3 regions of the Aminobacter aminovorans genome follow, and region 3 is predicted to be linked to each of the others. Evidence: predicted binding sites of a transcription regulator. Region 3 holds the regulator's gene; each other region holds the start of a gene.
What was found. Region 3 encodes LexA, which represses DNA repair genes until DNA is damaged. Its sites were predicted from a motif close to TGTTCNNNNTGTGTTCNG; they were not measured.
Positions count from the first base shown of each region.

Region 1 (3,260 bases), 1.0 Mb from region 3:
ATAGGTCGAGGCGATCTGTTCGAGCTGGATCAGGTCGGCCCGCCTTGTCGTTGCATCCTCGTGCTTGCGCTCGAGATGCGGCTCGTACCAGAGCCGCGCCCGCTCCATCTCGGTGGGCCAGCCGGGGCCGCGCCTGAGCTGGGAGAACAGCGCGACAAAACCGGGCCAGTCGGCTGCCGCCCGGGCCGGCGGCACGAAGCGCGCCAGGCCCATCTCCAGGTCGAGCGACTGCTCCATGCTGTCGATGGCGTTGGCGGCCGATGACGGGCCGATGCCCGGCATCAGCTGCATCACCCGGAAGCCGGCGATGCGGTCGCGCGGGTTCTGGGCGAAGCGCAGGATGGCGAGCACGTCCTTGACATGGGCGGCATCGAGAAACTTCAGCCCGCCGAACTTGACGAAGGGGATGTTGCGCCTGGTGAGCTCGACCTCGAGCGGCCCCGAATGGTGGGCTGCGCGAAACAGCACGGCCTGCTCCTTCAGCAGCGTGCCCGCCTCGCGCTCCTTCAGCACCTCGTCGCAGACATAGCTTGCCTGTTCGGCCTCGTCTGCGACCGTCACGATAACAGGCTTTTCCAGCGACCTGCGCTCGGTCCAGAGGTTCTTGGTGAAGCGCTCCTCGGCCTCGCCGATGACCGCATTGGCGGCGTTCAATATGGCGTCGGTCGAGCGATAGTTCTGGTCGAGCGTGACCACCTGGGCAGGCTCGGCAAACAGGCTGGGGAAGTCGAGGATATTGCGCACTTCGGCGGCGCGGAACGAATAGATCGACTGGGCGTCGTCGCCGACCACCGTCAGGCCGCGGCCGTCGGGCTTGATCGCCGTCAGGATCGCTGCCTGCAGCCTGTTGGTGTCCTGGTATTCGTCGACGAGGATGTGGTCGAAACGCTGGCCGAGATGTGCTGCGATCTCCGGCTCGGCGGCCATCTGCGCCCAGTAGAGCAGAAGGTCGTCGTAATCGAGGATGTTCTGCGCCTGCTTGGCCTCGACATAGGCCCCGAACAGCCGCTTCAGCTCGTCGCTCCAGCCGACACACCAGGGAAAGGCGTGGCCGAGCACCGCCTCGATCGTTTCCTGGGAATTGACGACGCGGGAATAGATCGCAAGACAGGTCGCCTTGGTCGGAAAGCGGTTCTCGGTTTCGGAAAAACCGAGCTCGTGGCGAACCAGGTTCATCAGGTCGGCCGAGTCTTCGCGGTCATGAATGGTGAAGGCGGGCTCGAGCCCGATGTCGGGCGCATAGTCCCGGAGCAGCCTGGCGCCGACGGAATGGAACGTGCCGGCCCAGTTCAGCCCCTCCATCAGGCTCGCCGCGCGCTCCTTCAGCACGTCGGCGGCGATGCGCTCGACGCGTCTGGTCATCTCGGCGGCGGCCCGGCGCGAGAAGGTCATCAGCAGGATGCGCCTGGGGTCGGCGCCGCGGACGATGAGATGGGCAACCCGGTGGGCGAGCGTGTTGGTCTTGCCCGAGCCGGCGCCGGCAATGATCAGCAGCGGTGCGGAAACATTGCCGTCGCCCTGCATGACGGCAGCACGCTGGCCCGCATTCAAGCGGGAGAGATAACCCGGCTCTGCTGCCGAATCACGGAGGGCGATGTTCATGCGGGCATGAAGCATCGTTTCCGTTTCGTTCGCAACGGCCTGCACCGGATCCGGCGGGCCAAGCCTGCGCGCGGCGCGGAACATTGCCCTTCCGTCAGCGCAATGTGAATTGACTCCCGGAGGAATTTGTTCCTATTTTGTTCTCATGCCGATGTTATCAGAATTTCCCTCCGACAAGGTCATCGTCTCCTGCGACAAATGCGGGATGCGCAAGCAATACGACCGCGACGCCATGGTGAGGGCAGGCGGCGACCGCACGCTGACGCATCTGCTGGACGAGATCATTGCGCGCATCGGCTGCACTGCGAACAAGACGTTCAACATCTATGACCGCTGCGGCGCGAAATATGAGGAACTGGTGCAGCTGCTGGGGATGTCGACGTCGCATCGCGCGCCGGACCGATGAGCGTCGTGGATGAACTGCGTATCCCCTCGGCGATCAGGGGCGCGCCAGGGGATGGTGAGGGAAAAAGGATCCGCCGGCCTGCTCGCATCGCGGTCGCGTGGCATGCCGGTCAGGCAGGAGCAAACATGTCGCGCGGGCACAACAGAAACGACAGACTGACCGAGAGCGAGATCGAGGCGATTGTCCTGGCGGCGATCCCTTTGCGTATGGCGATCCAGAAGTGCTTCATCAGCCTGAAGCCATTCAACGAGACCTATGCGCTGCTGCATCACCACGTCGCCGGTCTGGACGCCGTTCTGGAGAGAATTACCGGCCGAAGCATCGATTGCCGCAGTCGGGATCTCTGCCTGGTGCCGCGTCGCGATGGCTAGGCACATACCTCGCCGGCATCGCTCTCACCGGCATCGCCCTCGCCGGCATTGCTTGAGCAACGCGCCCGCATTCGGCCGGCCCGCGCTTTTCGCATCATCGATGGCTATTTGAGCAGCTCCATCGAGCCACGCGGGAACTCGACGCCGGTGAATTCCGGATAGGCCTTTTGCAGCAAGAGCAGATGCTGCGCCTCCTGCAGGCGGATCAGATACCAGCTGTTGCCATCGAGCAAGGCCAGCGTCTGCGACCGGAAGCGTGTTCGAACCCCGTTCGGGTCCACGGCGATCAGTTCGGTGGGCACCAAAGCATAGGGATGGCCGCCGGAAAGCTCCCGATATTCCGCCTTGGCCATGTCGAAGCTAAAGCTTTCGATCCGAACCGCGGCGAGCGCGACCTTCATCTGCTCGACCATCGCGCGGCGCAGCTCGCCCGGCTCCATCTGTGCCGTTTTCGCGAGGTGATCGACAAGGCGCGGCGGCGTGACATCGGCGATGTCGTCATAGGCCTTCGTCTCTAACGCCCGGGAAAAGGACGCTATCTGTTTTTCCAGCGCCTGCCGTTCCGTTTCGGTTACCGGCCGGGCCAGCGCGGCCGCGCAGACCATCAACATGAGGCAAACAGACAGGCAGATTAATCCAGCGGGAAAGCCGACGTTGCTGCGCATAACTGTTCCCCATGCCTTGAACTTGTTGCCGCCGTCGCATCGATCGCAACAGTGCCTGGCTCCGGTGCCGAAACTTTCGGCTACATCTCTGCTGTTCGACGTCTTCAGTCAATCGCATCACTGGCATACCAGTTCTATGAACTTCAGAAGGACATGGAACTAACCATTTCCAAGGTCCGCGACCAGCGCGAAGCTGTGGCCTCGGGAAGGCTGGTT
Region 1 is NZ_UFSM01000001.1:4,066,042-4,069,301, reverse strand. Features, by position in the region: gene DY201_RS20005 (ATP-dependent helicase) at 1-1,602, opposite strand, end outside; gene DY201_RS20000 (hypothetical protein) at 1,754-2,008, shown strand; gene DY201_RS19995 (hypothetical protein) at 2,005-2,379, shown strand; gene DY201_RS19990 (hypothetical protein) at 2,484-3,044, opposite strand.
Region 1: the regulator LexA is predicted to act here: its motif matches at 1,730-1,747, upstream of DY201_RS20005 (ATP-dependent helicase).

Region 2 (3,260 bases), 2.3 Mb from region 3:
ACCCATGTTCGTCTCGCGGAGTAGCGCGGTGGCGCCTTGATAAGCTCGTGGTTTCCCTAGCAGCCCGCCTGGCCCGGAACAACCCTCTGCGTCGAGGGTGCGGCCCCGGCAGGGCCGGTCGAGGCTCGCCGGCGGGCAAAACCCGGCTGCCTCAGGCAGCGCGCGGGTTTCTCACCCCTGCCGTCTCCGCTGCCTTGAATATCCGGAACGTGTTGCGGCCCGCCGATTTGGCGGCGTAGAGCGCAGTGTCGGCCCGCACCAGCAAGTCCGAGGGCGTGCATTCTTCATGGAGCGCGATGCCGATCGATGCCCCGAGTTTCAGCGCCCGGCCGCCATGGTCGACGGCCCTGCCGACCTTGTCGATTATCTCACGCGCCAGTTCCGCTACCGCCGCAAGATCGAGTCCCGGACCAACCAACACGGCAAATTCGTCACCGCCAATGCGCGAGACGAGGTCGACACTGGCGCATGCGCTCTCCAGGCGCCGGGCCACTTCCTTCAGGCACTCGTCGCCAGCGACATGGCCGAAGGTGTCGTTGATCTGCTTGAAACCGTCGAGGTCGACCAGCAGCAGCGCGCCGAGCGACGGACGGTCGTCGCCGTCTGGTGTCACTTCCGAGAGTTTCGACTGGAAGCGGCTGCGGTTGGCCAACCCCGTCAGGACATCATATTCGGCGAGGTAGCGGGTCTGGTCGGCGAGAATCTTCTCTTCCGTGATGTCCTGCTTCATGCCGAAGATACGCACGGCAACACCATCCTCGCACTCGACGCTGGCGGTGATGCGGATCCAGCGGTGATTGCCCTTCGCCGTCACGATCTCGGCGTCCAGCCCGAAGCCGGTGCGTTCGGCAATCCCCTTGCTGCGCTTGGCGTGCAGCTCGACGGCGGAAGCCGCCGTGTAGCACTTGACGATCTCTTCGCGGACGAGAGGTGATCCACGCGGCAGGTCGAAAAGATCATAGACCATATCGGTCCAATGCAGCGCCTGGTCGGCGAGGTTGCATTGCCACACGCCGATACGAGCAGCGGCCGAGGAACGGTCGAAGATCTTCTGACTGTGCGCCAGCGAGGCCGCTTGTTCGCGGATCAGCGCTGCCTGCGCGTCAAGCCTGGCCTCCAGCCCGACGATCGTGGCATCGCGTTGCCGGAGAACGGCCCGTCGCCGTATGTGCCGCGATGCCGGACTGCGCATGTGAATAGCCCCTGTTTCAGGCAGAGCTTCGCGCGAGGGCGCTTAATATTCCCTCTCTCTAATACCGTCACGGCAGATTGCTGAGCGCCAGGGTTAACATATCCCGAACGCACCCATGCCGACGCACGTGTTCTTGAATTGTTCTTGCGCACATTTGCAATCTATGCTTGTCTTTGGCCGAGGCTTAAGCAGGCGAGGGGCCGCCTGCCTGCAGCAACGTGCATGAATTGCCACAGCGCATCCGTGCCGCCTCAAGGGGCGCGGCGCTACAGGGAGGGCAGCATGGTTTCACGCGTGCGCACTGTCGCGTTCCAGGGCATCGAGGCGGTTCCCGTCGACGTGCAGGTGATGGTAGCGCCCGGCAAGGTCGGGATGCAGATCGTCGGCCTGCCCGACAAGGCGGTGGCCGAAAGCCGCGAGCGGGTGCAGGCCGCGCTGCACGCGTCCGGCCTGTCGATGCCAGCCAAGAAGGTCACTGTCAATCTCGCACCCGCCGACCTGCCCAAGGAAGGGAGCCACTACGACCTGCCGATTGCCCTCGGGCTGATGGCAGCACTCGGCGCCCTGCCGGGCGATGCGCTCGCCGCCTATGTGGTGCTCGGCGAGTTGTCGCTCGACGGCACCATTTCGGCGGTAGCAGGAGCATTGCCTGCGGCAATCGGCGCCAATGCCGACGGCAAGGGGCTGATCTGCCCTGCCGCCAGCGGACCGGAAGCCGCCTGGGCTGGCGCCGACATCGACATTCTGGCGCCGCGCAGCCTGATTGCCATCGCCAACCATTTTCGCGGCACCCAGGTGCTGTCCCGGCCGGAGCCCGGTATTCGTGCGGCGGCGCGCGACCTGCCCGACCTTGCCGACATCAAGGGCCAGGAAAGCGCCAGGCGCGCGCTCGAGGTAGCCGCCGCCGGCGGCCACAACCTCTTGATGGTCGGTCCACCCGGCGCCGGCAAGTCGATGCTGGCGGCGCGGCTGCCATCGATCCTGCCGCCGCTTTCGCCCAAGGAGTTGCTCGAAGTGTCGATGATCGCCTCGATCGCCGGCGAGCTCGCCGAGGGCAAGCTCACCGACAGGCGGCCGTTCCGCGCGCCGCATCATTCGGCCTCGATGGCGGCGATGGTCGGCGGCGGCCTGAAGGCGAGGCCGGGCGAGGTGTCGCTCGCCCATCACGGCGTTCTTTTCCTCGACGAGTTCCCCGAATTCACCCCGCAGGTGCTCGATTCGCTGCGCCAGCCGCTCGAAGCCGGCGAATGCATGATCGCGCGCGCCAATCACCGCATCACCTATCCGGCGCGCATTCAGCTCGTCGCGGCGATGAACCCGTGCCGCTGCGGCATGGCCGGCGAACCCGGCTATCGCTGCCTGCGCGGCACGCGCTGCCAGTCCGACTACCAGGCGCGCATTTCAGGGCCATTGCTCGACCGCATCGACCTGCGCATCGATGTGCCTGCAGTCTCCGCCACAGACCTCATCCGCGGCGGCAGGTCGGAAGCCAGCGCCGATGTCGCATTGCGCGTCGCGCGGGCACGCGCCATCCAGCGCGAGCGCCTCGAACGCCATGGAGTGTCAGGTGCCACCACCAACGCGCAATGCGCGGCAGGCCTGATCGAAGACATCGCCGCGCCCGACGCCGCAGGGCTTTCGCTGTTGCGCGACGCCAGCGAAAAGCTCGGCTTCTCCGCCCGCGCCTATCACCGCGTGCTCAAGGTGGCACGCACGCTGGCAGATCTCGACGGCAACGACACCGTCGGACGCATCCACCTTGCTGAGGCCATTTCATATCGCATCAGCGCCGAGCGGATGGCGCAGGCGGCGTAGGAGGAGGGAACACCCCAAGCGCAGTCCAGCCAGGGTTTTGCCTGGGAAGCAGGGGCAGCTGAGGCGAACCCGACAACTTGCGCGGCGCCGGCAGAACTCAACTTCGTGGCTCTGGAGGGCCAAGCGCTTTGGCGCCATCGCTTGCGTCGGACCGGCGGGCACCACGCATCGTCATGGGCCGCATCCTGGACAAGCGGCAGCAGGATCGGGAAGAAGCGCTACTTGACGGAGCCGACCAGCATCGGCTGGCCTT
Region 2 is NZ_UFSM01000001.1:677,018-680,277, forward strand. Features, by position in the region: gene DY201_RS03260 (sensor domain-containing diguanylate cyclase) at 152-1,192, opposite strand; gene DY201_RS03265 (YifB family Mg chelatase-like AAA ATPase) at 1,475-3,007, shown strand; gene DY201_RS03270 (transglutaminase-like cysteine peptidase) at 3,226-3,260, opposite strand, start outside.
Region 2: the regulator LexA is predicted to act here: its motif matches at 1,321-1,338, upstream of DY201_RS03265 (YifB family Mg chelatase-like AAA ATPase).

Region 3 (3,260 bases):
GCCTGTTCGCCAATCTTGCAGTCACGCCGCTTGTGTCGGTCCTGGTGATGCCTTTCGCGGTCATGGCAGGGATTTTCATGCCGCTCGGGCTCGACGGCCTCTTCCTCGACACGATGGGGGCCGGCCTGAAAGGAATGATTGGCATCGCCACGTGGTTCTCGGCATATTCGCCGGTCGACGCGGTTGGCCTTGTTTCGCCGCATGCAGTGCTGCTGTTCACCGCAGCACTCGTCATTGCGTCGACGGCGACGACCTGGCTGCGCATAGCGGCACTGCCCTTCGCTGCCCTAGGACTGCTGATGGTGGTGGAAACGGAAACGCCAGACGTCCTCGTTTCGGAAGACGGCCGCCTCGTCGGCGTGCCGGTCGGCGGCGGCAAGCTGGCCGTCAATCGCGCCCGGCCGAACCAATTCACCGTCGACAACTGGCAGCGCGCGCTGATGGCCGAAACTGTCGTCAGCCCGGCACGCCCGGCGATGGATCGCGCCGCCGGTACGGACAATTCATCCGACCCGAGTGCGAAAAAACCGTCAGTGAATGTCGCGGCCGCAGGAAACTTCGTCTGCGGCGAGGAACTCTGTGCTGTCCAAGGAGCGGCGGGCGAGCGGATCATCCATGCGGCGAATGCTGAAGCCGCTGCACGTGCCTGCGACAGCGCGGATTTCATCGTGGTCGACGATGCCACGGCCGGCGGAATCTGCTCCGGGGCGACGTCGACCGCGCCTGTTGTGCTTACCAAGCGCGAACTGGCGCGCCTCGGCAGTGCCGCGATATTCATCACGCATCAGACAGCAAGCAGCCTGAAGATCGACATTCGCCACGCCGTGCCAGAACCCTACCGCCCGTGGCACATCCAGCGCCAGTTCTCACGCGAAGCACGGGGACTGGCGTCCTACAAGCGTGCCGAGAGACCTCCGAAAGCGCCGACGGCGCAACCTACGGTACAGCCAGAGAGGCCGACACCCGCCCCAACGCAGTCACCAGCAGCGTCACCATAGCCAAGCGCAGATCGGCCGGGTAGCGGATTGCGGTCGGCATACTGAACAGTCACAGACGGTAGTCAAAGCCGCCCTTCGATGTTTGCAGTCCGCAATCTCCGAAAATCAGTAGCGGCGGATCAGTCCGACAAGCTTGCCCTGCACCTTGACCCTGTCGGGCCCGAAGATGCGGGTTTCGTAAGCGGGATTGGCGGCCTCGAGTGCGATCGAGGCGCCCTTGCGGCGGAAGCGCTTGAGCGTCGCTTCCTCATCGTCGACAAGGGCGACGATGATCTCGCCCGGATTGGCCGTGGTCGAACTGCGGATGACGACAGTGTCGCCGTCGAAGATGCCGGCCTCGATCATCGAGTCGCCCTTGACCTCAAGCGCGTAATGCTCGCCGCCCATGATCATGTCAGGCGGCACTGAAATCGAATGGGTCTTGTGCTGGATGGCGTCGATCGGCACACCGGCCGCGATGCGTCCCATGACGGGAATGGCAACCGCCGATGCAACATCGTCGTCATTGCCGGCCGACATGCTGCGTGAAGGATCCGGTTTGCGTCCAAGGCTGCCCTCGATGACGCTGGGCGAGAACTTCCTCGCCGCGTTCAGGCCTGGCGCGATGGAATCGGGCAGGCGCAGCACTTCGAGTGCACGGGCCCGGTTGGGCAGGCGCCTGATGAAGCCGCGCTCTTCCAGAGCTGTGATCAGGCGATGGATGCCGGACTTGGAGGCGAGGTCGAGTGCTTCCTTCATCTCGTCGAACGACGGCGGAATGCCCGCCTCCTTCAGCCGCTCGTGGATGAATAGCAAAAGCTCGTGTTGTTTGCGCGTCAGCATCGCCACCCCCGAGGAATCAGAAGAAAAACAAACCCAGAACAAACACTATATGTTCCAGTTGTGTTCCGCAACCGTTGATATTTCGTGAAGGCTGGAGGCGCTTGCTTCAGCGAAGCATCATCACCTGGCAGGCGCTGCCGGCATCGATCGCCGGTGCGAAGGGCGCCCGCACGATGGCGCAGTTGGCGGCGGCCAGCGTGCGCAGCATCGAGGAATCCTGGACCAGGTAAGGCGTGACGACGAGACCCTCAGAGGTTTCACGCGCGGCCGCACGGACGAAATCCTGGCGCAGATCATTGGCGGCCATTGCCGTGTCGAGAATGCCCGTGCGCATGTCGTGCGAATAGGAACGTCCACCGAGCTTCGCCACCAAGGGCTTCAGGAAGATCTGCGAGCAGATCAGGCTGGCGACCGGATTTCCCGGCAGGCCGACGCAGCGGCTGGCGCCAAGCCGGCCGAACATCAGCGGCTTGCCGGGCCGCATGGCGATTTTCCAGAAGTTGAGAGCCATGCCGAGATCGGTGAGGACTCGATGGACGAGGTCATGGTCGCCGACCGAAGCACCGCCCAGCGTGACGATCACGTCAGCGTCCGCTGCGAGCGCCTTCGCCACCAATGCGGCGATTGCCTCGGTGCGGTCAGCGGCGATGCCGAGATCGAGCACGCGCGCGCCGACCGATTGAACGATCGCCGCGACACCATAGGCGTTGGAGGCAATGATCTGATCGGGTCCGGGGTTGCTGCCCGGCGGCAGCAGTTCGTCCCCGGTGGCGATGATGGCTACCAGAGGTGCCCGTAGCACTTCGACGCCGGGATGGTTGGCAGCCGCGATCAGCGAGAGCGCTGCCGGGTCGAGCACGCGTCCGGCATCCAGAATGAGGTCGTCCTGCTTGAAGTCGAGACCCCTGGCGCGGATATTGCGGCCGGCACTCGTCGGCTCGACCACCTCGATCTCGCCATCGCCGAGATCGCGAACGTTCTCCTGAATGACGACGGTATCAGTGCCTCGAGGTACCGGTGCTCCGGTGAAGATGCGGACGCATTCGCCTGGACAGACGGTGCCCGTGAACTGCTTGCCGGCGGGTGCCTGGCCGATGACCTTGAGACGCGCCGGCAGCGAAGCGATGTCGGCGGCCTGCACCGCGTAGCCGTCCATTGCGGATGCATCAAAGGGCGGCTGGGTGCGCAGGGCATGCAGCGGCGCCGACAGAACCCGACCCGCGGCCTGGGCAAGAGCAACAGTCTCCGTGCAGCGCGGCTCAGCACCGTCGAGCAGGCGCGCCAGGGCGTCGGCGACGGGCAGCAGGGCCATCTATTCAGCCGCCTTGTAGTCGCCGGACTTGCCGCCGGTTTTTTCGACCAACCGGATGCCCGAGATCACCATGCCGCGATCGGCGGCCTTTGCCATGTCGTAGATGGTCAGGCAGGCGACCGACGCTG
Region 3 is NZ_UFSM01000001.1:3,024,240-3,027,499, forward strand. Features, by position in the region: gene DY201_RS14905 (ComEC/Rec2 family competence protein) at 1-998, shown strand, start outside; gene lexA (transcriptional repressor LexA) at 1,104-1,820, opposite strand; gene DY201_RS14915 (molybdopterin molybdotransferase MoeA) at 1,927-3,132, opposite strand; gene moaC (cyclic pyranopterin monophosphate synthase MoaC) at 3,133-3,260, opposite strand, start outside.